3 regions of the Ihubacter massiliensis genome follow, and region 3 is predicted to be linked to each of the others. Evidence: riboswitches for the same ligand, from Rfam matches in the RefSeq annotation. Region 3 holds a riboswitch; each other region holds the start of a gene.
What was found. A riboswitch is a leader RNA that binds a small molecule or an ion and turns the genes downstream of it on or off. The one in region 3 is predicted to bind FMN.
Positions count from the first base shown of each region.

Region 1 (7,804 bases), 2.3 Mb from region 3:
AACATGGGTTGAGGGTATACGGCGCATGGGCCACCAGCTTGCCGAATTTATGCTCCTTCATGATCAAAAGCAATTTATCCGCATCTGCCGGATCGATGGCTTTTGCCTTGCCGCCCCGAGGGTTTCTCGTAAAAAAAGCAAAGGTATTGGCCCCGATCTTAAGGGCGTCTTTTCCCATATTTTCATAACCTTTCGCTGCTGATAAATGACATCCTATCGTTAACATGTTGATTCTCCTTTGTTTAATCTATATTTCTATGATACCACATTCACAGAAAAACGAACCACCACTTCCCAACTGTTCAAAAATGTTTTATACTATTCTAAGATGAAAAAAGGGAGAAGGATTATGCAGCATGAAATAACGAGAAAACACGATCTGCTCCGGCCCAATGGAACATTATCTGAAGCCGGGTATGCAAGGAGTCTCCTATTAGACTATGATCGTTCCGCTATAAAAGCGAATAAATTTCGCATAAAAGAATGGGATTATTATCTGATTGCCAATCGGGAGTTTGCCGTGGCTTTGACCATTGCTGACAATTCCTATATGGGACTGGACAGTATCTCTTTTATTGATTTTCGAAAGCCGTGGCAGCATACGAAAAGCCCTATGCGTTTGTTCCCCATGGGCCACACCCATATGCCGGAAACATCGGAAACCGGATACACGGAAAGCTTCTGCAAGAACCATTTTCTTTCTTTTCGAAAAGAAAAGGACCGGCGCTTTCTCAAATTCCATATGGATCATTTTTATGATCATAAAACCCTGGATGGAGAAATTACCCTGGAGGATCATGGCGGCGATTCGATGGTCATTGCCACGCCTTTTGTGGAAGATCCCCTGGCCTTCTATTACAATCAAAAAATAAACTGCATGGCAGCGAAAGGTTATGTTAATCTGGGTGATCAGTCGTATATTTTCCGTCCGGAAGAATCTTTTGGCGTTCTGGATTGGGGCCGCGGGGTATGGACTTATAAGAACACCTGGTACTGGGGAAGCAGCTCCGGTCTGCTGGATGGAGTACCCTTCGGCTTTAACATCGGCTGCGGCTTTGGCGATGATTCGGAGGCCACGGAAAACATGCTCTTTTATGGGCATAAAGCCCACAAGCTGTCCCGTGTGACCTTTAACATTCCCACATTAAACGGGGTGGACAATTACCTGGAGCCCTGGTTTTTTACCAGCGATGACGATCGTTTTAAAATGATCTTCCATCCCATTATCGACCGGGCAGCTAAGACCAATCTGGGAATTCTGTGCAGCGATCAGCACCAGGTATTCGGGTTGTACACCGGGCGAGTCGTTCTCGATGACGGAACGGTTCTGACAATAAAAGACTTCCTCGGATTTGCCGAGAAAGTCTTCAATAAATGGTAGCATTAGATTTCTTTGATCAGATTGACCATTTCGATGGCAGCAGCTGCGGCTTCGCTGCCTTTGTTTCCGGCCTTGGTTCCTGCCCGTTCAATAGCCTGCTCGATGGAATCCACAGTGAGTACTCCAAAGATCACCGGAATCTCGCTGTCCAGCCCTACGGATGCGATTCCTTTGGACACCTCCGCGCTTACATATTCAAAATGGGCGGTTGCTCCGCGAATGACAGCGCCCAGACAGATGACGGCGTCATACTTTCCGCTCTTTGCCATTTTCTTGGCAATCAGCGGAATCTCAAAGGCCCCCGGAACCCAGGCCACACTGATGGCATCTTCATCCATTCCATGGCGCTTCAGGGTATCGATTGCCCCTGACAGCAGCTTGCTGCCGATGAACTCATTAAACCTGCCTGCAACAATTCCAATCTTCAGTCCTTGTGCGATTAAATTTCCTTCTAAAACTTTCACTTTCCTTTACCTCCTTAACATGAATGGAGCACGTGGCCCATCTTTTCTTTCTTGGTCTGCATGTAGAATTCACTTTCCGGCTTGATCTTTGTCTCAATGGGCACCCGCTGCACCACATCGATGCCGTAGCTTTCAAGGCCGCTTATTTTATCCGGGTTGTTGGTCATAACACGGAGGGTGGTGGCACCCAGGTCTTCCAAAATCTGTGCTCCCACTGTGTAGTCACGCAGGTCCGCGTCAAAGCCCAGAGCGATGTTGGCGTCCACCGTGTCCATTCCCTGGTCCTGGAGCGCATAGGCTTTCAGCTTATTGATAAGACCGATGCCCCGGCCTTCCTGCCGCAGGTAGACCATGATTCCCCGGCCTTCCTGGGCGATCATCCGCATCGCCGCATCGTACTGGTCGCCGCAGTCGCACCTGGCGCTGCCAAGCGCATCTCCAGTCAAACATTCGGAATGAACGCGTACCAGTACCGGATCGCCGTTTTCCACATCGCCCATGGTCATAGCTACATGATGCTCCCCGTTGAGCTTGTTAATATAGCCATAGATGCGAAACTGTCCGTATTTGGTCGGGAAATCGGCTTCTACAACCCGTTCCATAATTTTATCATGGCGCTTTCGGTAGGCGATTAAGTCTTTGATGGTAATAAAGGTCATACCGTGCTCTCTGGCCAGTTCCATGAGCTCGGTCCTCCGCATCATGGTTCCATCTTCCCGCATGATTTCACAGCAGAGACCGCATTCTTTGAGGCCGGCCAGGCGCATCAGATCAACGGTTGCTTCTGTATGACCTTCCCTTTCCAGAACGCCTTTGGGCTTAGCCTCCAAAGGGAACATATGCCCCGGACGGCGGAAGTCACACGGCTGTACCCGGTCCTCCGCACATTTCATGGCAGTCACAGATCGTTCGTGGGCAGAAATGCCGGTAGTGGTATCCACATGGTCGATGGAAACCGTAAAGGCTGTTGCATGGTTATCCGTGTTGTTGTCGACCATCTGTGCCAGCCCCAGCTTTTGCGTCATTTGTCCGCTCATGGGCATGCAGATCAGCCCTTTCCCATAGCAGGCCATAAAATTCACGTTTTCCGGCGTTGCAAACTCAGCCGCACAAATAAAATCGCCTTCGTTTTCCCTGTCCGGATCATCGGTACATACAATGATCTTGCCGTTTTTCAAATCCTCTAACGCTTGTTCAATCGTTCCAAAGCTGCTCATTTTTTATCCTCCTAAAATCCATTTTTCTGTAAAAACTCCAGATCAATGCTGCTCTTTGCCGGTTCTGCTGCGGCGGGCCGCATGAGTCTTTCGATATATTTTGCTATGAGATCAGTCTCCAGGTTAACCAAATCGCCTGTTTTTTTCTCCAGCAGGGTGGTTTCCGATCCCGTATGGGGAATAATGGAAACTTGAAACCCATGCTCCCAAAGACTGGCTACGGTTAAGCTGATGCCGTCAATGGTTATTGAACCTTTTTCCGCAATGTAGCGGAGCAGCTCTTTCCTGCACGAAACCGTAACCCATACGGCATTCCCTTCTTGCTCCAGGCGTGTTATCGTTCCGGTGTCGTCGATATGCCCGCTGACGATGTGTCCGCCAAAACGGCCGTCCGCAGCCATGGCCCGTTCCAGGTTGACCCTGCTGCCAGTTGACAACCCTCCCAGGTTGCTGCGGCGCAAGGTTTCCGCCATAACGTCCACGGAAAAGGAAGCCGCATCAAATCCGGTAACGGTCAGACAGACTCCGTTGACTGCGATGCTGTCCCCCAGATGGACGTCCTCCAGGACCTTCTTTGCCCGGATCCGCAGGCTTCCCTGCCGGCTCTCCATCAGACAGCCGATCTCCTCTATGATTCCTGTAAACATGTTCTCACCTCTTTGGTATGGCTTGAATCATCAAATCTTCGCCTATTTTTTCAAACTGGACGTTATCCAATGATATGGCTTCATCCATGCGGGCCAGGCCTTCACCTTCCACCGGCGTCGGCGCATCTTTTCCGCCGATTATTTTCGGTGCGATAAAGAAAATAACCCGATCCACGATACCGGCTTTCAATGCCGATTCATTGAGCCTGCCGCCCCCTTCCAGCAAGATGCTGTCGATTCCCCGCTTTCCCAGCTGCATCATCAAATCATCCAAATCCACCTGTCCGTCTCTGCTCTTGGTAAGCAATACTCGATCACCTAATCGTTTCTTTTTTTCCGGGTCGCAATCTGACGTGGCCGCCAGGATGTAATTATCATCTTGCAGGACCTTGGCTGAAAGGGGTATCTTCAAATGGCTGTCAACGATGATGCGTACCGGATCCCGGCCGCCTTCTTTGCGGCAGGTCAGCCTGGGATCGTCGGCAAGCACCGTCCCGATTCCTACCATGATTCCTGTGAGGCTATTACGCATCTCTTGCACCAGACTGCGGGATTCTTCGCCGCTGACCCATTTGGAATCTCCCGTTCGCGCCGCAATCTTGCCGTCCAGTGTCATGGCTGTTTTCATTACAACGAACGGTCTTTTCTCCGTAATATACTTGAGAAAAATTTCGTTGATCTTGCTGCACTCCTGCTTTAGAATTCCAGCTTCCACCTGGATTCCCGCCTCTTCCATCATCCGAATTCCTTGTCCTGCCACCAGCGGATTGGGATCCTCCATGCCTATATAAACCTTTTTAACCTTCTTTTCAATGATGGCCCTGGCGCATGGCGGCGTCTTGCCGTAATGGGAGCACGGCTCCAGGGTTACGTACATTTCCGCGCCCTGAACGTCGTGGCCTGCCCTTGCCGCATCTTCAAAGGCATTGATCTCTGCGTGGTTCCCGCCGTATTTCTTATGCCAGCCTTCTCCGATGATCCGGCCGCCTTTTACGATTACGGCTCCCACCAGCGGGTTGGGCGAGGTCCTTCCTCTGCTCTGCTCCGCCAGGTTTAATGCATAGCGCATATATTCTTCTTTTGTCATCTTCATCCCTCCCAAAAACACAGAAAACCCCGAAATCAAATTCGGAGTTTTGTTTTATAATCAGCATTCCTATCTTTTGCTGAATCCCGGCACGTTCTTTGATGCCGATTATCCTTTGCCGTAAAGATTTTTACCAGTGCGTGCGGCACCGATTATCTTAAACAAAAACCCTGAGAAAATTTCTCAGGGTAAATTTACATAGCAAAAGAGCTTTCATCTTCTCTCATCCAGACTTTACTGTCGGCACCGGAATCTCACCGGTTCATGCGCTGGGCGCTCGCGGGCTGTACCGCCGGTATGGAATTTCACCAAACCCCGAAGACTTGTTATTCAATTCATTTTTTATTATAGACCTTCTGACCGTATTGTCAAGAAAAAAATTTTCTGTGCCGCCAGAGAGGGGGGGGGCGATTCAACTCCGCACAGCCGGGCCGGCAGGCACCGGCCGCACATCGTTTTTATCACAATACACACATAAGCGCTGCCTCACATTTTCTGTATTTTTCGCCTCACGGCAGCACCAAATTTTTTTAGCGATCCATACTTCTAAAATAAGTATACCCCCCCCCCAGCCATATTTTGTCAATGTTTTTTTACAAAAATCCAGGATTGAACAAATCGCAGGCTGGAAGGAAGGGCGCGGGGTTAATTGCAAACCAGTCATGCATAGAATAGATTTACCATTATGAAAACGCCGTATTTTTGTGTAAAATGGTGTAAAAGTTGTGCGTTGCAGAGAGCAAAATCAGTAAAAATCGGAACTCAAAGCAGATTTGACAAAATTTACCCGCTGGAAACGTTAAAAAATACACTAATTTCATTCAATAATACAAAATTAGTGTAAGAGGATTGCCGCCGCGAATAAGTCAGCCTACATTCTATTCCATCGTATAAGCTCCTTCCAAGGAAAACACGGTCTCCTCGCAGATGTTTGTCGCATAATCGGCGATGCGCTCTAGGTGGGCGGCGACAAAGGCAAACATAATGGAAAGGCGGGCGTTTTTTGAGTCAGTTGCCGCGATTCCGATCTGTTCTTCGTATACGTCGCGGAACAGCTCATCCACCTCCTCATCCGCTTTCCAAACCTTGCGGGCCAGCTTGAGATCCCGGTCTAAAAAAGCGCGGATGGCGTTTTTCACCATGCCTGCGGCCATCTCCGCCATCCTCGGCAGGTCGATCAGTTCTTTGTAGTATTCCTCATTTTCCATACGGATCGCATACTTGGCCAGGTCCTCGCAGTGATCGCCGATCCGCTCCAGATCGGTTACCATCTTCATAATGGAGATACAGTAACGCAGATCGCCGGCCAAAGGCTGCTGGGTAGCCAGGAAAAGATAGCACATTTCGTTAATCTCATCATCCATATCATCGATCTTCTCATCGTTGTCAATAATGGCTCTGGCCAAATCCATATCTTTCTCTTTAATCGCTCTCAGCGAATCGACAATGGCCTGTTCGATTTCTTCGGTCATTTCTGTTACCTTATCGTTAATCGCAATTAGTTCCTGGTCCATTTTAGGTCTCGGTGTCATAAATTCCTCCTTTAACCGAATCTTCCGGTTATATATTCTTCTGTCTTTGAATTGGATGGGTTAGTAAAGATTTTTTCCGTATCATCGATCTCCATAATTTCACCCGTCAGGAAGAAGGCTGTCCGGTTGGAGATTCTAGCCGCCTGCTGCATGTTATGGGTGACGATGATAATCGAATACTTGGATGCCAGCTCCTGAATCAAAGCCTCGATCTTAGTTGTAGCCACCGGATCCAGCGCCGAGGTAGGTTCATCCATAAGGATCACCTCCGGTTCCACCGACAGGCATCTGGCGATACAAAGCCTTTGCTGCTGGCCGCCAGAAAGGCCGATCGCCGATTTGCCCAGCCGGTCCTTTACTTCTTCCCAAAGCCCTACCTCGCGCAGCGTACGTTCGACGATTTCGTCCAGCTTGCTCTTGTTTTTTTCTCCATGAATTTTGGGCCCGTAGGTAATGTTTTCATAAATGGTCTTGGGAAAAGGATTGGGTTTTTGAAACACCATCCCCGCCCGTTTTCGCAGATTAATCAGATCATAATCTTTATCGTAGATATCCTCGCCGTCAAAGAGGACGCTTCCTTCGATCCTGCATCCCTCCACCAGATCGTTCATTCGGTTCAAGGTTCGCAGGAAGGTGGACTTGCCGCATCCGGAGGGTCCAATCAATGCTGTAATATCCTTTTCGTATATATCAATATTAATTTTTTTCAGAGCCTGAAAGGTTCCATAATATAAATCCAGATCCTTTACTTGAAAGGTTTTTTCTTTATCCGTCATTTCTTACTCCTTCGCCAGCTTGCCGCTGATATAGCCTGCAAGTGTATTGATGATCAGTACCAGAATGATAAGCAGCGCCGCAGTGGCATACGTGTTTTTATCCGACAGCCCTTCGGAAGCCAGGGTGTATAAGTGAACCGCCATCGTTCTTGTGGAATCAAAAATCGATACGGGAAGCTTTAAGGATCCGCCCACTGTCAGCATAACAGCAGCAGTCTCTCCGATCGCTCTGCCGATGCCCAGGATCAAACCCGTCAAAACCCCCGACTTACAGCAGGGCAGCACAATTTTTTTGACCGTTTCCCATTTAGTGGCGCCCAGAGCCAGACTGCCTTCCCGGTAAGAGACCGGTACTGTTTTCAGCGATTCTTCCGTTGATCGGATCAGCGTGGGAAGAATCATCATGGATAAGGTCAGGCCGCCGGAAATAACCGACCACCCCATTCCTAAAAATACAACGAAGAAAGCAAAGCCGAAGAGACCAAATATGACTGATGGTATTCCAGCCAAGACCTCTGTAAAGAATCTAATTATGTTTATGAGCCTTCCCTTCTTCGCGTATTCTGAAAAGTAGATCGCCGCCGCTACTCCAATGGGCGTGGCGATGATGATGGATACTAAGGTCACGTACAAAGTACCGATGATAACCGGAAAGATACCGCCCTCTTTTCCCATCCGTTTCGGAGAATCCGACAGAAAC
Region 1 covers NZ_JAMXVH010000001.1:3,552,846-3,560,649, reverse strand. The annotation lists gene NIA71_RS16330 (deoxyribonuclease IV) at 1-226, opposite strand, end outside; gene NIA71_RS16325 (DUF2804 domain-containing protein) at 350-1,381, shown strand; gene ribE (6,7-dimethyl-8-ribityllumazine synthase) at 1,384-1,845, opposite strand; gene NIA71_RS16315 (bifunctional 3,4-dihydroxy-2-butanone-4-phosphate synthase/GTP cyclohydrolase II) at 1,860-3,062, opposite strand; gene NIA71_RS16310 (riboflavin synthase) at 3,074-3,709, opposite strand; gene ribD (bifunctional diaminohydroxyphosphoribosylaminopyrimidine deaminase/5-amino-6-(5-phosphoribosylamino)uracil reductase RibD) at 3,714-4,796, opposite strand; FMN riboswitch at 5,008-5,123, opposite strand; gene phoU (phosphate signaling complex protein PhoU) at 5,675-6,328, opposite strand; gene pstB (phosphate ABC transporter ATP-binding protein PstB) at 6,340-7,104, opposite strand; gene pstA (phosphate ABC transporter permease PstA) at 7,108-7,804, opposite strand, start outside.
Region 1: linked by a shared signal. The riboswitch ahead of ribD (bifunctional diaminohydroxyphosphoribosylaminopyrimidine deaminase/5-amino-6-(5-phosphoribosylamino)uracil reductase RibD) and the one ahead of NIA71_RS05620 (MFS transporter) in region 3 are both predicted to bind FMN.

Region 2 (7,804 bases), 2.0 Mb from region 3:
ATGCAATGCCCGGCCTCTCTATGTTTATCATGTACGACTAATCATCGATCGCTCTAAAAGTGCCTTTAATCGTTGTATAGGAAGATGCTCCTTTTGCTTTGATCCCGGAAATGGAATAGTTATACTTCTCGCCGTAGGTCAAACCGCCGACCCATACTTCCAGATCGTCGCTGTCCTTATCGGTGATCCTGGTGCTGTAAGAGTTTCCATTGGAATCTGTAATCTTAACTTTTGGGTTTTTCCATTGCACTTTGGTTTTGAAATCAAAGCTTACTTCCTGATCTTCGTAGTCGTAGTCAATGTCTTTCATCTTAATATTGTTCTTTGCCGATTTGGCTGCCGGAATTTTTACTTTTCCCTTCACAGAAGTGTATTTTGATGCCTTGGCTTTTTTGATACCTTTAATAGTGAATGTGTATTTTTTCCCCTTTTTGTATTTTTTGATTTTAAATTCCAGCTCATCATTATCCTTGTCCCGGATAGAAGCCTTATACTTCTTGCCGGAATTGTCCTTGACCGTTACTTTGACTTTTTTATACTTGACCTTACCATAAAAATCAACTTCGACTTTTCCTTTGCCGTCATACTTGATTTTTTCGATCTTCGGCGCCGACGAACTGGCGGCGGATACGGTTCCGGTAGTAAAGATTCCCATGGTCATGATCATAGCCAGCGTCAGAATGATGGCAGTGGCTTTCCTTGCGATACCTGTATTCATATTACTCCCTCCTTTATATGCTTCTTGATTATGTGTTTATTAAACCACGGGAAGATTAAAGAAACATTAATGAACGAAAAATTTTGTGGTATGCTTAAAAAAGCTGTAACGTTTTTCCGTCTGAGGAGTCATATAGCTAAAGAGGTGAGATGGTGAAGCATTTTGATGAAATCTACAATCAATATTTTAAAGACGTCTATAAATATATTTTTGCTTTGAGCCAAAGCAAAGAGACTGCGGAAGAAATCACGCAGGAAACCTTTTTCAAAGCGCTCAAGGGAATCGATTCTTTTCGTGGTGACTGCGATCTGCGCGTGTGGCTTTGCCAAATCGCCAAGCATACTTATTTAAGAGAATTAAAGAAAGATAAACATGTGGCTGGAGAGCTGGATCTGGAGCAGCCGGACCGAACGGATACAGAGGCGGATTTTATTAAAAAAGAAAGCGCCCTGCAAATTTATCAAATCCTTCATCATATGGAGGAGCCGTACAAAGAGGTCTTTTCTGTCCGGACCTTTGGCGAACTGCCGTTTAAAGAAATTGGGCAAATTTTCGGCAAAAGCGAAGGCTGGGCCCGAGTGATTTATTATCGGGCCAAAGTGAAGATTCAGGAAAGGTTGGAGGAGGAACAGCATGAATAGATTGGAATGCAAAACAGTAAGAGATTTGCTGCCGCTGTATATGGACGGTATCTGCAGTGAGGAGAGCCAAAAGCTTGTGGATGAGCATCTGGCGCAATGCAGTGATTGTAAAAAAATATTCGAACAAATGAACATGCCGGTCGAGGCTCCCATCACTGCTGATGAAGGGAAAAGCGCTTTACAGAGAATAAAAAAGAAAATCCGAAAAAAGTATGTGATCCTGGCTGTTATTACAGCGCTTTTGGCAGGCCTTTGGACGGGGCTATCGATCTTTATGCAGCTGGTGGAAACGCCCATGTCCTATGAAGAGGTAAAGGTTTCGGTGGTGCAGGATAAAAAAACACCTACTAAGTATAACTTGACTTTTAGCGGACCGTCATACGAAGGTCTCTATGGGGAAGCCGAGCTGGTGGCGGAAAATGAACAGTATGAATATTTGGCGGAGGTTATTCACTGTACCAGCTCTATGTGGAGCAGGACCTTTAAAAGAAAACCCATGAAAAATGAGGTGACCATGACCTTTTCTTCTGATCCGGAGGACAGTGTGGACGGCGTTACACAATTTGAGGATGGGAGGGAACAGAAAATGAGAACCGTGGCCGCATATTATCAGGCCACCCCCGGTTCGCCCCGTTATCTACTATGGGTATCCGATGATTTTAAGGATCGGGTCTATCGGCAAATCGATGAATGGAATGCGGTGGCCGGAGAAAGAATTGTAAAGGCGGATCAATAGGGGGATTAAAACGCATTTTACAACAAAAATTTGACAACGCCCCGATTTCCCACTATAATATTATCGTAAAAACAAATCTGTTTCAGGGCGAGGCGAAATTCCTCACCGGTGGTAATGAGCATGAGCTACGAGTCCACGAGCCTTTTTGGCCGAACGGGTCAGATCCCCGTACCGACGGTATAGTCCGGATGAAAGAAACACGGATACGGTTCTTGTATTTAGTGACTTTGCCCTGGAATTTATTCCAGGGTTTTTTAGTGACCTGACAGATTCCTGAACTTATTCATAGAAAATGGAGGAATCAAAAAATGAGCGAGGCAAAAATGGGAGAGAACTTAAATCAAAGCGGACACAGACAGTCCAACTCAGTGAAATTGGCCAAGATGGGCATGCTGGTAGCCATATCGGTTGTATTGGTATATTTTATACATATCCCAATGTTTACGGCATTTTACGAATATGACCCGGCGGATATTCCAATTCTGATCGGAACCTTTGCTTTCGGACCTTGGGCGGGGCTCCTTCTGACAGTGGTGACTTCTGTCATTCAGGGACTTACGGTCAGTTCAGCCAGCGGGGTTTATGGAATTCTGATGCACGTGATCGCCACAGGAGCATTTGTTCTGGTAGCAGGGTTTATCTACAGAGGCGAAAAGACTAGAAAAAAGGCGATCATTGCACTTCTTTGCGGAGTCCTGGCCATGGTAGTGATAATGGTCCCGGCCAACATTCTGATTACACCGTATTTTATGGGCGCACCAAGATCAGCAGTCGTGGCCATGATTCCGGTTATTATCGCCTTCAATTTTACAAAGGCAGGGATCAATGCAGTGCTGACCTTCTTCCTTTATAAGAGAATATCTAAATTCCTGCACAAATAGAGATTCATGTAATTGTCCATATAAGAAGATACCCGGCGGATTATAAAATTCTGCCGGGTATTTTTAAATTGGTGGTTGTCAATCCGATTTTATGTGGTAAAATAGAAGAGAATCTGAAATTCGCAGCGGCTGGGTGTGGCGCAGTTTGGTAGCGCGCGTGGATGGGGTCCACGAGGCCGCAGGTTCAATTCCTGTCACTCAGACCAGTAAGACAAGTTTCAACTAAGAGAAAAGTTGGAACTTGTCTTTTTCTTTTATAACGCAGGAAATATCGATGCAATCGATATTGACGGAGTTTCAAAGAAAGTACCTTGCAAAGTGTCGGCCCTTGCGGCCGACATGTGTGAATAGGGAGCTGTGCTCCCGTCATTCACACTTTTTTATGCCGATGCCATGATCAAATCAATTAAACCGAATTTGAGACAGCCGACTGCCACCAGCAGAATCAGCATCCAGGTGCAGATATTAAGAATCATCATTCGCTCCATGGACCGGGCCGCAAGCTTGCTGCGGTACCGATGCTTTTTCCACTGGAAGGCTGCATACAGAGGAACCAGCCATGCCCAAAGCTTGGTGTGTATGGTCAGCTCGGCACAATAGCCTTCCCCGTCCCTTCCGCCATACATCTCTTTAAACAGATAGTAAGTGATTGGACCGGATAAAAGGGCAACAATCCCGATAATCACAGCTCCGAGCCCATTGGTACAGAGGGCGATGATGCAAATTGCAATCGGGAACAGTGCAATGACAAAGAATAATTTCTTGCCTACCGGAATCCGGTATTCGCCGTGTAAATCTGGCTTTTTAAAGCGTATATACACGGCACTGCCAAAGACCAGCAGCAGGCAGAACATATAAAGGAAAACATCCATAACAATCAGGACATCGAAGGAGCCAATCATCGCCAGCAGCAGAGTGGCTGCGGTTACAACGCAGATCGCCACATACGGCGTTCCATTCTTTTTATCCACTTTCATAAAAAATCTGGGGAATAGCCTGTCTTCCGCCATAACAAAAGGCGCTCTGCTGGAGGATGCCACATAATCGTTGTAAATCGCAAGGTTGGCAAACACCGCGCCTATGACAAAGATAATCATCAGCGGCTTTCCGCCGATCATGCCTCCAATCTCCACATAGGAAAGCCCTTCTTCCGCGCTCCACTGGGACCAGGTCCCTTCCGGCAGCCCAGCAATACCTGCTACCGTCGGCAGAATATAAGTCAATGCTACGAAAGGGATCGCCAGCATCAACCCTTTTGGAATCAGTTTGGACGCACCTTCGATCTCACCTCCCAGGGCGGAAATGGCCTCATAGCCGGAATACATCCACATGCCGACAACCAGCGCCAGGCCAAAGCTGCCCAACGCTCCGCTCTCCGTATTGAAAAAAGGGAGGCAGGGGTTTGTCTGCCAGTTTACAAACCCCATAATTGTCAGCAGCGCAAAGGGAACCAGGCTGATGATACCCAAAATAATGGTGCTGGCCCCCAGCATTTCCAAACCTTTTACATTAATATAGGTAAAAATAACGACCAATGCTACGATCAGCGCAATCCGGGCTAACGTCGACATCTCAATAAAGCTCTCTATGTAGCTGACTGCAAGGACCAGGTATACCGCGGTGTCGATAAATCCCATCAGCGTATACCACCAACCGCAGTTATATCCCCAAAAGTCTCCAAACGTTTCCCTTACCCACACATAGATCCCGCCTGCTTCCGGATAGGTGGAACTCATTTCCGCGCAGATTAATCCGTAGGGCAATCCCCAGAAAATGGCCAGCAGAACCAGCAGAAGAATTGCCATCCCCGGGCCTGCCTGGCCCACCATATCCTCGATTCCATAAGAGCCTCCTGCGATATAGCAATAGAGCAGAAAAAATACGGTGGACAGCTTTACAGCAGATTTTTTTAATGACGGGTTTTCATTCTCAAGCAGGACTTCCCCTGCTTGACTTGGAATATGCATAAAGGTTCCTCCTTGTGTTTATAGCGCTTCGAACAGTGCCTGCAAGTCTTTCTGATCTTTTTCCGCCTTATATTCCGATTCGTACTCAACAATACCAAATGGGAAATTGGCTTCCTGCATGATCTTCAGATATGGTACCGCGTCGAAACATTCCGGAGTCTGAACGCCTTTTCCGGTCCAAATGCCTCTGCCCACCAGCTCGATTCCGATGGAAGCGCCGAAGCCTGTCTGGGAAACGACCGCCTGTGTCCCGAAACGTTTCAAAGATTCCTGCTGGTCCGTACTCTGATACATAAAGATTTTTCTCTGTTTTCCATCTTTGATTCCTTCGCACAAAATTCCTCCGCAAGTCTTTCCAAATACATGGTCGTCGATGCTGTCCGGCTGGGGCGCCACTTTTGCAACCAAATCTCTTGGTGAAATCAGCGTTCCATTCATTTCAACCGGCTCTGTGCTCCTCAGTCCCAGCGCGTTGACTGCCTTCAGAGCGCTTACCAGGTTGTCGTCCAGTCCGATTTTATAGGAAACGCGCTTCAGGCCCTTCTCCTTCAGCACTCTTGGCATGAATACGGTTTCTTCGTGCTCAATTTTATACAGCTTTACAGGGCCTACGCCATCAGGGAATTCAAAGACTTCTTCGCCTGCAAAGGGCTCATCACACACATAACCTTTATCATCATACCAAGTGATATTCGGATTCATACATTCATCCAGCACGGTCCATACGTTAAATCCAAACGCAACGTCATCCGCGCCGCCGTTGGGGTCTTCCATGTTGGCTCCATCTTTGATGTCGATCGTGTGCAGTTCATCAAAGAGGTGATCCGCCGCGAATCTGGCAAAGACGTCGATGGTACCAGGCTCGATTCCCAGACCAATGATAGCCAGCTGGCCTTTTTCTTCCCACTCCTTGTTTTTATTGAAGTTATAATCGGCCATGAACTCTTTAAAGCACTGCTTTCCTGTTCCATAGCACTTCGGTTCATCCTCTGGGACTGTCCATACGCCCATGTTGGAATAGTTGGCTCCGCCTTCCAGCGCCGCGTCAAAGATCGTATTTGTTAAAAACGGAAGCGCCGCATCCATTACAAAGTCAATCTTGTGTTTCTCAATTAAGGCTACCAGTTCTTGCTTGCTCTTTGCGTTTACCTTTTCCGGTACGAACCTCGGGTCACTGATCTCTTCTGCAATATCTCTCGCTTTTCCAAGATCATAATCCGCCATCACAACTTTTTCCAGCCAAGAGCCCTGTGGATCTCTTTCTTTCATAATCTTGATAATTGATTCACCAACACCGCCGCAGCCTACAACCATTAATTTCATTTTTTCTTCTTCCTTTCTGTCAGATCATTCAAATAATTCGTTTTCTTTATCTTAAGAGATTTGGCCCGGTTCATCAATTGCTCCAAATTCTATGTTTTTTACAAAACTTAGTCGGTTTTATCCTTGACCTTTTTTCTTTTTTCCGGGAAGAAAAAAACAAGGACGCCTTTTCGGTCGGCCTCCGAAAATACGTCCTTGTCAATTTTTAGTTTTTGTTTCGAAAAAACAGCTATGCAGCCTAATCGAACTTCAATGCCATTTTTATATTCTTCGGATCGATGTGCCCCTTTAACCGATCAATCAGGCCTTTTACCTCCACATCCTTTTCAAACTCACTGAAATAAATGCAGAATCTGCATCGGCTCAAGGCTTCTTTTCCTTCTTGATGCTGTATGGAAGAGGCAAAGCCTGTAATAATCTGTTCCCATTCCTCTGCGCTCCGCTCCTCAAATCGAATCTCAATGCAGAGGACATACGACATTTCTCTGACGATTCGAAAAATATTTTCTACAAACTCGGTATCATACGTTATTTTTCCATCTCTGAGCCCGGCCGCGTTTTTATCCAGCAGAGGCATATAGATTTCCCGTAGTCCCAGCGCTTGGTGGCTTTCTCGGATCATTTCTTTTTTTATTCTGCTGCCAGTGTACTTTCTCATCTGGTACTCATATTTTTCTTTCCAGTTATGGGACAAATCCGCGGAGTGGATCAAATAGGATTTTTCTTCATCCATGAAGGAATCAATGAGATCACGGCCAAAACTGCCCAAGAGCTGTGTTCCATCATATTCTTCAAAACATGCTCCCCGCTGCATATATTCCTGGTAAGCTTTTTTATGGGCTGACGGTGTGCGGTCATACCACTTTTTAAAACTCTTATAGATATATTTCGGATCGGAAAAACCGCAGTATAGAGAAATTTCATTAATGCTTTTTTCCGTAGTAAAGAGAAGCTTTTCCGCCATTTCACTTCTCCTGGAGTTGAGGTATTCAGTAAAATTCATATTAGTCATCTTCTTCCAAAATTGGGAGATATAAGTTTTGCCGATAAACTCCTTCTGCGCCAGCGCTTCCAGACTGACCTTCTCTTCATACCCCTCCTCAATTTCTTTCATAATCCTATGATATCTCTGGAGCTGGTCTTCCGCAATATCCCGTCCGTTATAATAATGAGCCATATCAAATTTATAGACAAGGAGCTCCATAATTTGCCTCATGTTTTCATTGATTTTGTCGATTTCCTTGTCGTTCTTTGCCGCTTCCACAATAACCATTACTAAAAGCTTTCTTAATTCGGGCACGTACTTCTCCTGCATGCTGTTGGTATTAAAGCTTTCACAGATAAAGTTCAAATATCGGATGTATGGCTGCTGATCCTCAAATTGCAGAAGATCAATATATAAAGATATAACCAAATTATCCCCGTTTCCATGGAGATAATGGATATCACCTTCATTGAGGACGACGTAATCTCCCTCTTGCAGCTGAAAGCGGTCATAGCTGGCCAAAACCTGCACCTGGCCTTTCAGTACAAAAATT
Region 2 covers NZ_JAMXVH010000001.1:3,193,421-3,201,224, forward strand. The annotation lists gene NIA71_RS14805 (hypothetical protein) at 38-718, opposite strand; gene NIA71_RS14810 (RNA polymerase sigma factor) at 868-1,359, shown strand; gene NIA71_RS14815 (zf-HC2 domain-containing protein) at 1,352-2,095, shown strand; FMN riboswitch at 2,170-2,299, shown strand; gene NIA71_RS14820 (ECF transporter S component) at 2,404-2,976, shown strand; tRNA gene NIA71_RS14825 (tRNA-Pro) at 3,106-3,182, shown strand; gene NIA71_RS14830 (APC family permease) at 3,357-4,943, opposite strand; gene NIA71_RS14835 (saccharopine dehydrogenase family protein) at 4,962-6,266, opposite strand; gene NIA71_RS14840 (AraC family transcriptional regulator) at 6,505-7,804, opposite strand, start outside.
Region 2: linked by a shared signal. The riboswitch ahead of NIA71_RS14820 (ECF transporter S component) and the one ahead of NIA71_RS05620 (MFS transporter) in region 3 are both predicted to bind FMN.

Region 3 (7,804 bases):
TACAAATGTAATATAAAGATTATAGAAAAGAAAAAGGGGCCTGTCAAGGGACTCTGTGGTATAATGCCAGTATGAATAGAAAGAAAACGGACAGGGATTTGTATTACCTGGTCACAAGAGGGACGGGAATTGTGGTGTGCGCCGCGTCCCTGGCATTATTCCTATATCTTCTTCGAATCCTGACGGTTCACGGGCCGGATCTGACACTGGCAGGCTTTTTTTTGGTGCCTATGATCACCTTTGTGATCGGCCTGCTGCTCATAAAACTTTCCAATGTGGAAACAATAGAACCCAGTAAGAAGGAGGCCAAGCCAATGGTGCGAAAGATCGGCATCCTGTCTGATACTCACGGACTGCTCAGACAGGAAGTACTTAGAATCCTTGCTAATTGCGATGCGGTGATTCACGCCGGAGATATTGGACGGGAGGAAATTCTGCGGGAACTGGGGGCCTGCGCGCCTCTTTATGCTGTGCGGGGAAACAATGATCGAGAAGACTGGGCAAAGGAACTGGATGAACGCATCTGTGTCGAGCTGGGAGGAATTCGATTTTTCGTTGTCCACGAAAAACGATTCGTTCCCAAAGATCTCCATGATACGGATGTGGTTGTCTTTGGACACTCTCATCAATATTTCTGTGAAACAAAGGACGACGTCTTGTGGCTCAATCCCGGCAGCTGCGGCAGACGGCGCTTTTCCCTGCCAGTGACGATGGCAGTGCTGGAAATTGGGGATAATGGGTTTGAAGTGGTTAAGTATACCATTTCGTAGGTGCTGCGGGTTTGCGGCTGCGGCGGCTGTCGGCAGGAAAGTATCAGCAAAAGCATTTTCAGCAGTGGCTTCTGATAGTTTGACGGCCTTTTGACTTGATGCGGGAGTGTCTGCGGCAAAGAAATATCGGAAGCAGACGTTAAAAACGTTCTCTTACTGATACTTTTTTGGTGGAAATGTAAGGTTTAGGAATCTTTGTAGTTGATTTTGATACTTTTGCTGCCGTCCGACTCGGCCCAGGCGTTTATGAGAGTAAAAAGTATCAAAGTCCGATGGTTTTAGATGAAAGTTTGATATTACACCGAAAGCGGACTCCGGCAAATGCGGGTTCGAACCGGGCCGCAGGTTTGGGATAGCGCTCAATGAGCCGCTGATTTGGGGACTGGAGCGATAGTTTTCGGCCGGATCGGAGACCATGGCAAGACTGGGGACCGCTTACTGATTGAACAGAAAGGAAGGCAGCGATGAAAATCGACCGGCTGATCGGAATTCTATCGATCCTGCTGCAGCAGGATCGGGTGACAGCACCGTATCTGGCGGATAAATTCGAGGTGTCCCGCAGGACCATCAATCGGGATATTGAGGCGCTCTGCAAAGCGGGGATTCCGGTGACGACTTCCCAGGGAAAAAACGGCGGCATCTCCATCATGGAAGGATATAAGGTGGATCGGACGCTGCTCACATCTAAAGAAATGCAGTCCATTCTTACTGGCCTGCGCAGCCTGGACAGCATTTCAGGAACCAACCGTTATCAACAGCTGATGGATAAGCTTTCGGCCGGAAACAACGTCTGCTCGGCGGACGGAAATATTGTCATCGATCTATCCTCCTACTACAAATCCTCCCTTGCGCCCAAAATCGAGCTGATTCAAAAGGCGATTGAGGAACACAGGCTAATCACCTTCACCTACTATTCGGCAAAGGGAGAGAGCCGACGGGAAATTGAACCTTATCTGCTGGTATTCCAATGGACTTCCTGGTATGTATGGGGCTACTGCCTCAAACGCCAGGACTTCCGGCTTTTCAAGCTAAATCGCATGCTCAGTCCAAAGGGATCGGAAAAGCAGTTTGAACCCAGGGAGAGGCCGCCTTATCAGGTAGCGCCAGAAGAAGCGTATCCGCCCAAAATCGATGTAGAGGTCCTCTTTGACCCTTCCGCCAAATGGAGGCTGATAGAAGAGTTTGGGCCGGAGAGCTTTATCCGGACAGACGACGGCAACCTGCTATTTCGATTTGGATTTGCGGATCGGGAGAATCTATTCAGCTGGCTTCTCAGCTTCAGCGGCCAGGCACAGCTGCGAAAACCGGATTACCTGCGGGAGGAACTGGGCCTGCTCCTTGAGAAAATGGCCTGCCAATATCGGAATGATGACATATAGATGTCATGTTTATCATGATAAGATGGGGTAAACAGGATAAAGGAGAAATAGAAAAATGGCTTCGAATTTGGATTATGTCGAATATGTCTGCGAACAGCTGGCAGGAGCAGGGACCATCACATATAAGAAGATGTTCGGTGAATACGGACTCTATTGTGACGGCAAATTTTTTGCCACTGTGGAGGATGATCAGCTTTATGTAAAAATGACCAAAGCAGGGGAAGCGCTGATGCCCGACCCAGTGATCGCTGAGCCCCATGAGGGCGCCCGGGCTTATCTGATCGAAGATCTGGATGATCGGGAATTTCTGACCGAATTGACGTTAAAAACCTGCGGGGAACTGCCGGACAAGCCGAAAAAACTGGATTACAAAAAAGAATACAAAGATTTATATATGCCGAAAACAAAGCCTGCCGTTATACAGGTGCCAGAGATGATCTTTATCATGGTGGACGGCAAGGGGGATCCCAATACCAGCGCGGAGTACAAGAACGCGATCGAAATCCTTTACGGGCTCTCTTATTCCATCAAGATGAGCAAAATGGGCGGCAATGCGCCGGAGGGCTACTTTGAATATGTGGTGCCGCCGCTGGAAGGCTTGTGGTGGCTGGACAAGGGATACTTTGACGGAAAAGCGATTGGAAACAAGGATGAATTTCAATGGACCTCCATGATCCGGCAGCCGGAGTTTATTACGGAGGACGTCTTTGAAGAGGCAAAAGCGGCGCTGGCGAAAAAGAAGCCGCAGCTGGATTTGTCAGCGGCCCGCTATACCATCTGGGAGGAAGGTCTGTGCGCCCAGGTGATGCACAAGGGTTCCTATGATGATGAGCCGGCAACCATCGAGAAACTGGAACAGTTCATCGAAGACTCCGGCTATGCATCCGATATTTCCCATGAACGCTGGCATCATGAAATTTATCTTTCCGACCCTAGAAAGGCGGCGGCAAAGAATCTGAAAACTGTGATCCGTCATCCAATCAGGAGGAATGTATAATGGAATTTAAAACACTGACACTGGACAATTTGGAACAAGAGCACATTTGTTGTGCGATTTCTGACAAAAAAGGGGAGAACTGTGTTTCCTCCAAGAAGGCCTGGCTGAAGGACCGTATTGAGGAAGGGCTGGTTTTCAATAAACTGGATGTGAGGGGAAAGGTTTTTATCGAATACCTGCCGCTGGAATATGCCTGGGTACCGATCACCGGCGATGGATATATGTACATCGATTGCCTGTGGGTGTCGGGGAAATATAAAGGGCAGGGCTATGGCGACCAGCTTTTGGAACAGTGCATAGAGGACAGCCGAAAAAAAGGAATGAAAGGATTGTGCGCCCTTTCATCCAAGAAGAAAATGCCCTTTTTATCCGACCCCAAGTATTTGAAATACAAGGGATTTCAAGTGGCGGACAAGGCTGAGCCGTATTTTGAACTGCTTTACCTGCCCTTTGAAGAGGGCGGTGAGGCTCCCAGATTTCGGGATTGCGCCAAGGACGGGAGAATTGAGGAAAAGGGTTGGGTGCTTTATTATACCAATCAATGCCCTCATACGGAAAAATACGCGCCGCTGATTGCCCAGCAGGCAGATGCTGCGGGAGTTCCTTTCAAGCTGATTAAAATCCAGGATCGGCAGCAGGCACAGAATGCGCCCGCTCCTTTTACGACCTACAGCATGTTCCACGATGGAGTTTTTGTTACGAATGAAATTTTGTCGGAAAAGAAATTTGAAAAGCTTTTAACCGATTTTTAATAAAAAACGGTTATATTATGGATATTATATGGTATAATGCATTTAGTAAAAGGGTATGAGGAAGTGCCATATGAGAATCCAGGAAATGATTGAGAAAAAGAAGGAGCGGGGATATACGTACGCGCAGATTGCAGAATTATCGGGTGTTCCCCTTGGTACGGTACAGAAAATCTTCGGCGGGGAAACGAAAAACCCCAGATATGATACGCTCCAGGCTTTAGAACGTGTCTTTAAGGAACAGATGGTGGTGATGGAATCCTCTGTTGCGTATCAGGTGAATCGAAAGCCGGGCGAGTATACGGTCGATGATTACCGGGCGCTGCCGGAGGATCAGCGGGTGGAACTGATCGACGGATATTTTTATGACATGGCTGCGCCGACGACCTTTCACCAGCTGATGGCGGGAGAACTGTATCGGCAGATTTCCAACTTTATCCTTGATGAAGACGGAGACTGCATACCGTTCATTTCACCGGTGGATGTGCAGCTGGATAATGATGAAAAGACCATGATCCAGCCGGATGTGGTAATTGTGTGCGACCGTGACAAGATCGTAAGGCGAAACATTATGGGCGCGCCGGACTTTGTACTGGAGGTTGTTTCCCCGGGGACCAAGCGGCGGGATTATATCACCAAGCTTTCTAAATATGAAAGCGCGGGCGTGCGGGAATACTGGATCGTAGACCCGTACCAGGGAAGGATCATGGTTTACTTTTTCCAGGATGAGAATTTGCCGATTATTTATCCCATTGATGCCGATATTCCTGTGAAGCTTTATGATGGAAAGCTGGTACTGCATTTTCAGCGAATCGCAAAGTGGGCAAGGGAGGAAGTGTAATCGTCTTCTGCTTATCCCATCGCAAGTATGGTGAATATACCGTTGGTATTGGCGGCTTCGGGCAGCGTGGCACGGCTGCGATTAAAAATCATATTGACAAGTGCAAACCCTATTTGCTATGATAAGGACGAAATTAAAACTAGGATTGGATTTCTTCTAGAAGAGTGATCTCTACCGGCGGTACAGCCCGCGAGCGCAAGCCAATTCGGTTAAATCCCGAAGCCGACAGTAAAGTCTGGATGAGAGAAGAAAGCAGAAAAGATGCTTTCTTTTAGTACTCAAATATCGAAGAAATATAGGAGAAGGCATCGAAGAGATGTCTTTTTTTGTTGTGTAAGGAGGATTTTATGACACAAGAATCATTACAAAGAAAAGTAGGAATCCCGGGAATCGCAGCCATCATGCTTATCAGCAGCCTGACGGTAATGGTCGGAAACGCCATTACACCGGCTCTGCCGGAATTGGGCAGCGTCTACGGCCTGGGAAATTATGCGTCCTGGCTGGTTACAGCACCTGCTCTGGGAGTAGTGGCCACGGCCATTGTTTTTGGTAAGCTGATCGATAAAATAGGACCTTATTGGGTGGCGTTGATGGGGCTTTTATTTTACGGCCTCTTTGGTGTAGGCGGCGCTTTTATGCCCACCGCTCTTGCCATTTTCATCGACCGCTTTCTTCTGGGCGCGGCTACGGCAGCGATCATGAACGCCAGCGTAGCGCTGATCGCCGCCTTTTTCCAGGGGGAAAAACAGCTGAAGATGATTGCCATGCAAGGTATGTCCATGGAGTTCGGCGGCGTGATCTTTCTCAGCATCAGCGGCGTTCTGGCGGACGTTTCCTGGCGCAGCCCGTTTTTCATTTATGGCTTGGGTTTTCTGGCCCTGCTCATGCTGCTGCTCTTTATTCCCAAAGGCGGCCAGGCGGCAGCAGACAGCGATGCCCAGGAAGAAGCAGGCGCTTGCGAAAAGCAGGGCGTTCCTCTGGGACTGGTGCTTTTGATTGCTTTTCTCGGCATGCTGATGTTTTTTACGGCCATGGTCTCGCTGCCTATCCATTTGCAGACAAACCTGGGTTACAGTCCCTCCTTTACAGGCTATTATCTGGCCGCTTTGGACCTGGTAGCCGTACTGGCAGCCGGATTCATGCCTAAAATTGTCAGCCGCTTTCAGCCCAAAGGATGCCTGTTTGCAGCGTTCTGCTTTTACGGAATCGCCTTCCTTTTGTATTTCCTTTCGGGGACAGCTGTGGTTCTTTGGATCGCCGTCTTTTTTGCCGGAATGGGATTCGGTTTTTCCACACCGTTGTTCAATAGTCTGGTAGTGAACAAAAGCACGCCGGAAAAGAAAGGTACCAACATCAGCTTCTGCACCATGGCCATGTTTTTGGGACAGTTCCTGTCTGCGCTGCTGGTGTCGGCAGTTGCCGGCAGCAAATTGTTCCTGGTGGCAGGACTGCTGGCTCTAGTTATTGCTGCGTGTATTCTGCCGGTGGCGGGAAAATATGCCCGAAAGCCGGGATCATCCAAATCTGAGGAAAGGGCCTGCTGAATTCACTGGATGGCATGCTTCTTGCGTAATATATTTTGTAAACAAACAATGAAAGGCAGGTGCATCCATTATGAATCAGCAGATATTCGTTCTTCTCTTTTCCAGTCTACTGTCCTGCGTAGTGATCGTTTTGACGGTGAAAGCGTTTGTGAAAGGAATGCGGAGCTTAAACCAGGAGCAGGAACGGGAATACTGGAATTTGTTCTGCAAAGTAAAAACGGTCAATCTCATAGGAGTGATCGTCATGTGCGGAGCGTTTATCGCTGCCGCGGCAGCATCGGAGAGGTCGGTGCCAATCACGCTTCTCATGCTGCTTTTGGTAATTATTATGATGTTGATTCCCAAAATCATCATTCAATCCATCTGGCGCTGCCCCCACTGTGGAAACGGGCTGGAACTGGGCAGCAACCGGGGAATCAATGTGAAACTGGTCGCTCAGTGTCCATCCTGCAAAAAGGTTTTGTGCAAGGCACAGTATGAGCGGGAACGGTGAGAAAACTCTGCGGGCTGCCGGCAATCCTTGTTCAAGGGCGCCGGACAGCCCGCATGATGACTACAGCTGTCTATTTGCTTTTCTCTTTCAGCAGTCTGGTTCTGGTTACCATCTGGTCGCGCCACTTGAGGTACTCTTCGTGGCTCTTTCCTTCCATAATCGGAGTAAAGCCGGAGACGCACTTGTCGATGAACGCTTGATCGTAATCGCAGACTTTCTCCTGCTCTTCGGTAAAGAAATGGATCATATAGTCTTTATACTTTTCCAGGCCTTCCCGCAAATTGGCCGAATTCAATTCTTCCACCCCATAAGGACCGGTGAACGCCCACCGCAGGCCCAAGCCGTCCGTCAGAGCACGTTCAACAGCTTCCACATTGCAGATATCTTCTTTTACCAGATATAAAGCTTCCTGAATCAGGGACAGCTGGATGCGGTTGAGCACATAACCGTAAACTTCTTTACATTGAATCGGCTTTTGGCCGATGGACTCCATGAAAGCAAAGACCTGATCTTTGATCTCCTGAGAAGCCGCATCGCCGGAGATTTCCATAAAAGGAATCAGGTGAGGCGGATTGGTGGGATGGGCGACGATGCACCGCTCTTTGTGGTTTTTCACATTGGCGGCGATGTCGGATATTTTCAGACCCGAACAGCTGGAACCGATGGCCACATCGGCAGGGGCCAGCTCGGTCAGTTTGACAAAGATATCCTGCTTTAAGGGAAGGTCCTCCCACATGCATTCCTGAATATAGTCTGCGGAAGCGACTGCCTCTTCCAGCGAATCGGTGGTGTGGATCCGATTGAGGGATTCTTCAATCTCCCGTTCTTCGATCATACCTTCATCTGCAAGGAATTTCAGCGCTTGGCCCATTCGTTCTTTTACGCTGTCCAGAGTAGGGGATTTGCGGTTGTACATATAAGTTTCCAAGCCATTTCTGGCAAATACCACACCCCAGCTGTAGCCGATAAATCCGCAGCCGATGACAGCCACCTTTTTAAATGTTTTTTTCTTCATACTTCACCTCATTTTG
Region 3 covers NZ_JAMXVH010000001.1:1,211,762-1,219,565, reverse strand. The annotation lists gene NIA71_RS05645 (metallophosphoesterase family protein) at 72-770, shown strand; gene NIA71_RS05640 (helix-turn-helix transcriptional regulator) at 1,235-2,149, shown strand; partial or broken gene NIA71_RS19890 (TfoX/Sxy family protein) at 2,205-2,363, shown strand; gene NIA71_RS05635 (GyrI-like domain-containing protein) at 2,544-3,146, shown strand; gene NIA71_RS05630 (GNAT family N-acetyltransferase) at 3,146-3,898, shown strand; gene NIA71_RS05625 (Uma2 family endonuclease) at 3,969-4,736, shown strand; FMN riboswitch at 4,884-4,991, shown strand; gene NIA71_RS05620 (MFS transporter) at 5,084-6,280, shown strand; gene NIA71_RS05615 (hypothetical protein) at 6,351-6,773, shown strand; gene NIA71_RS05610 (3-hydroxyacyl-CoA dehydrogenase NAD-binding domain-containing protein) at 6,844-7,788, opposite strand; gene NIA71_RS05605 (3-hydroxyacyl-CoA dehydrogenase family protein) at 7,797-7,804, opposite strand, start outside.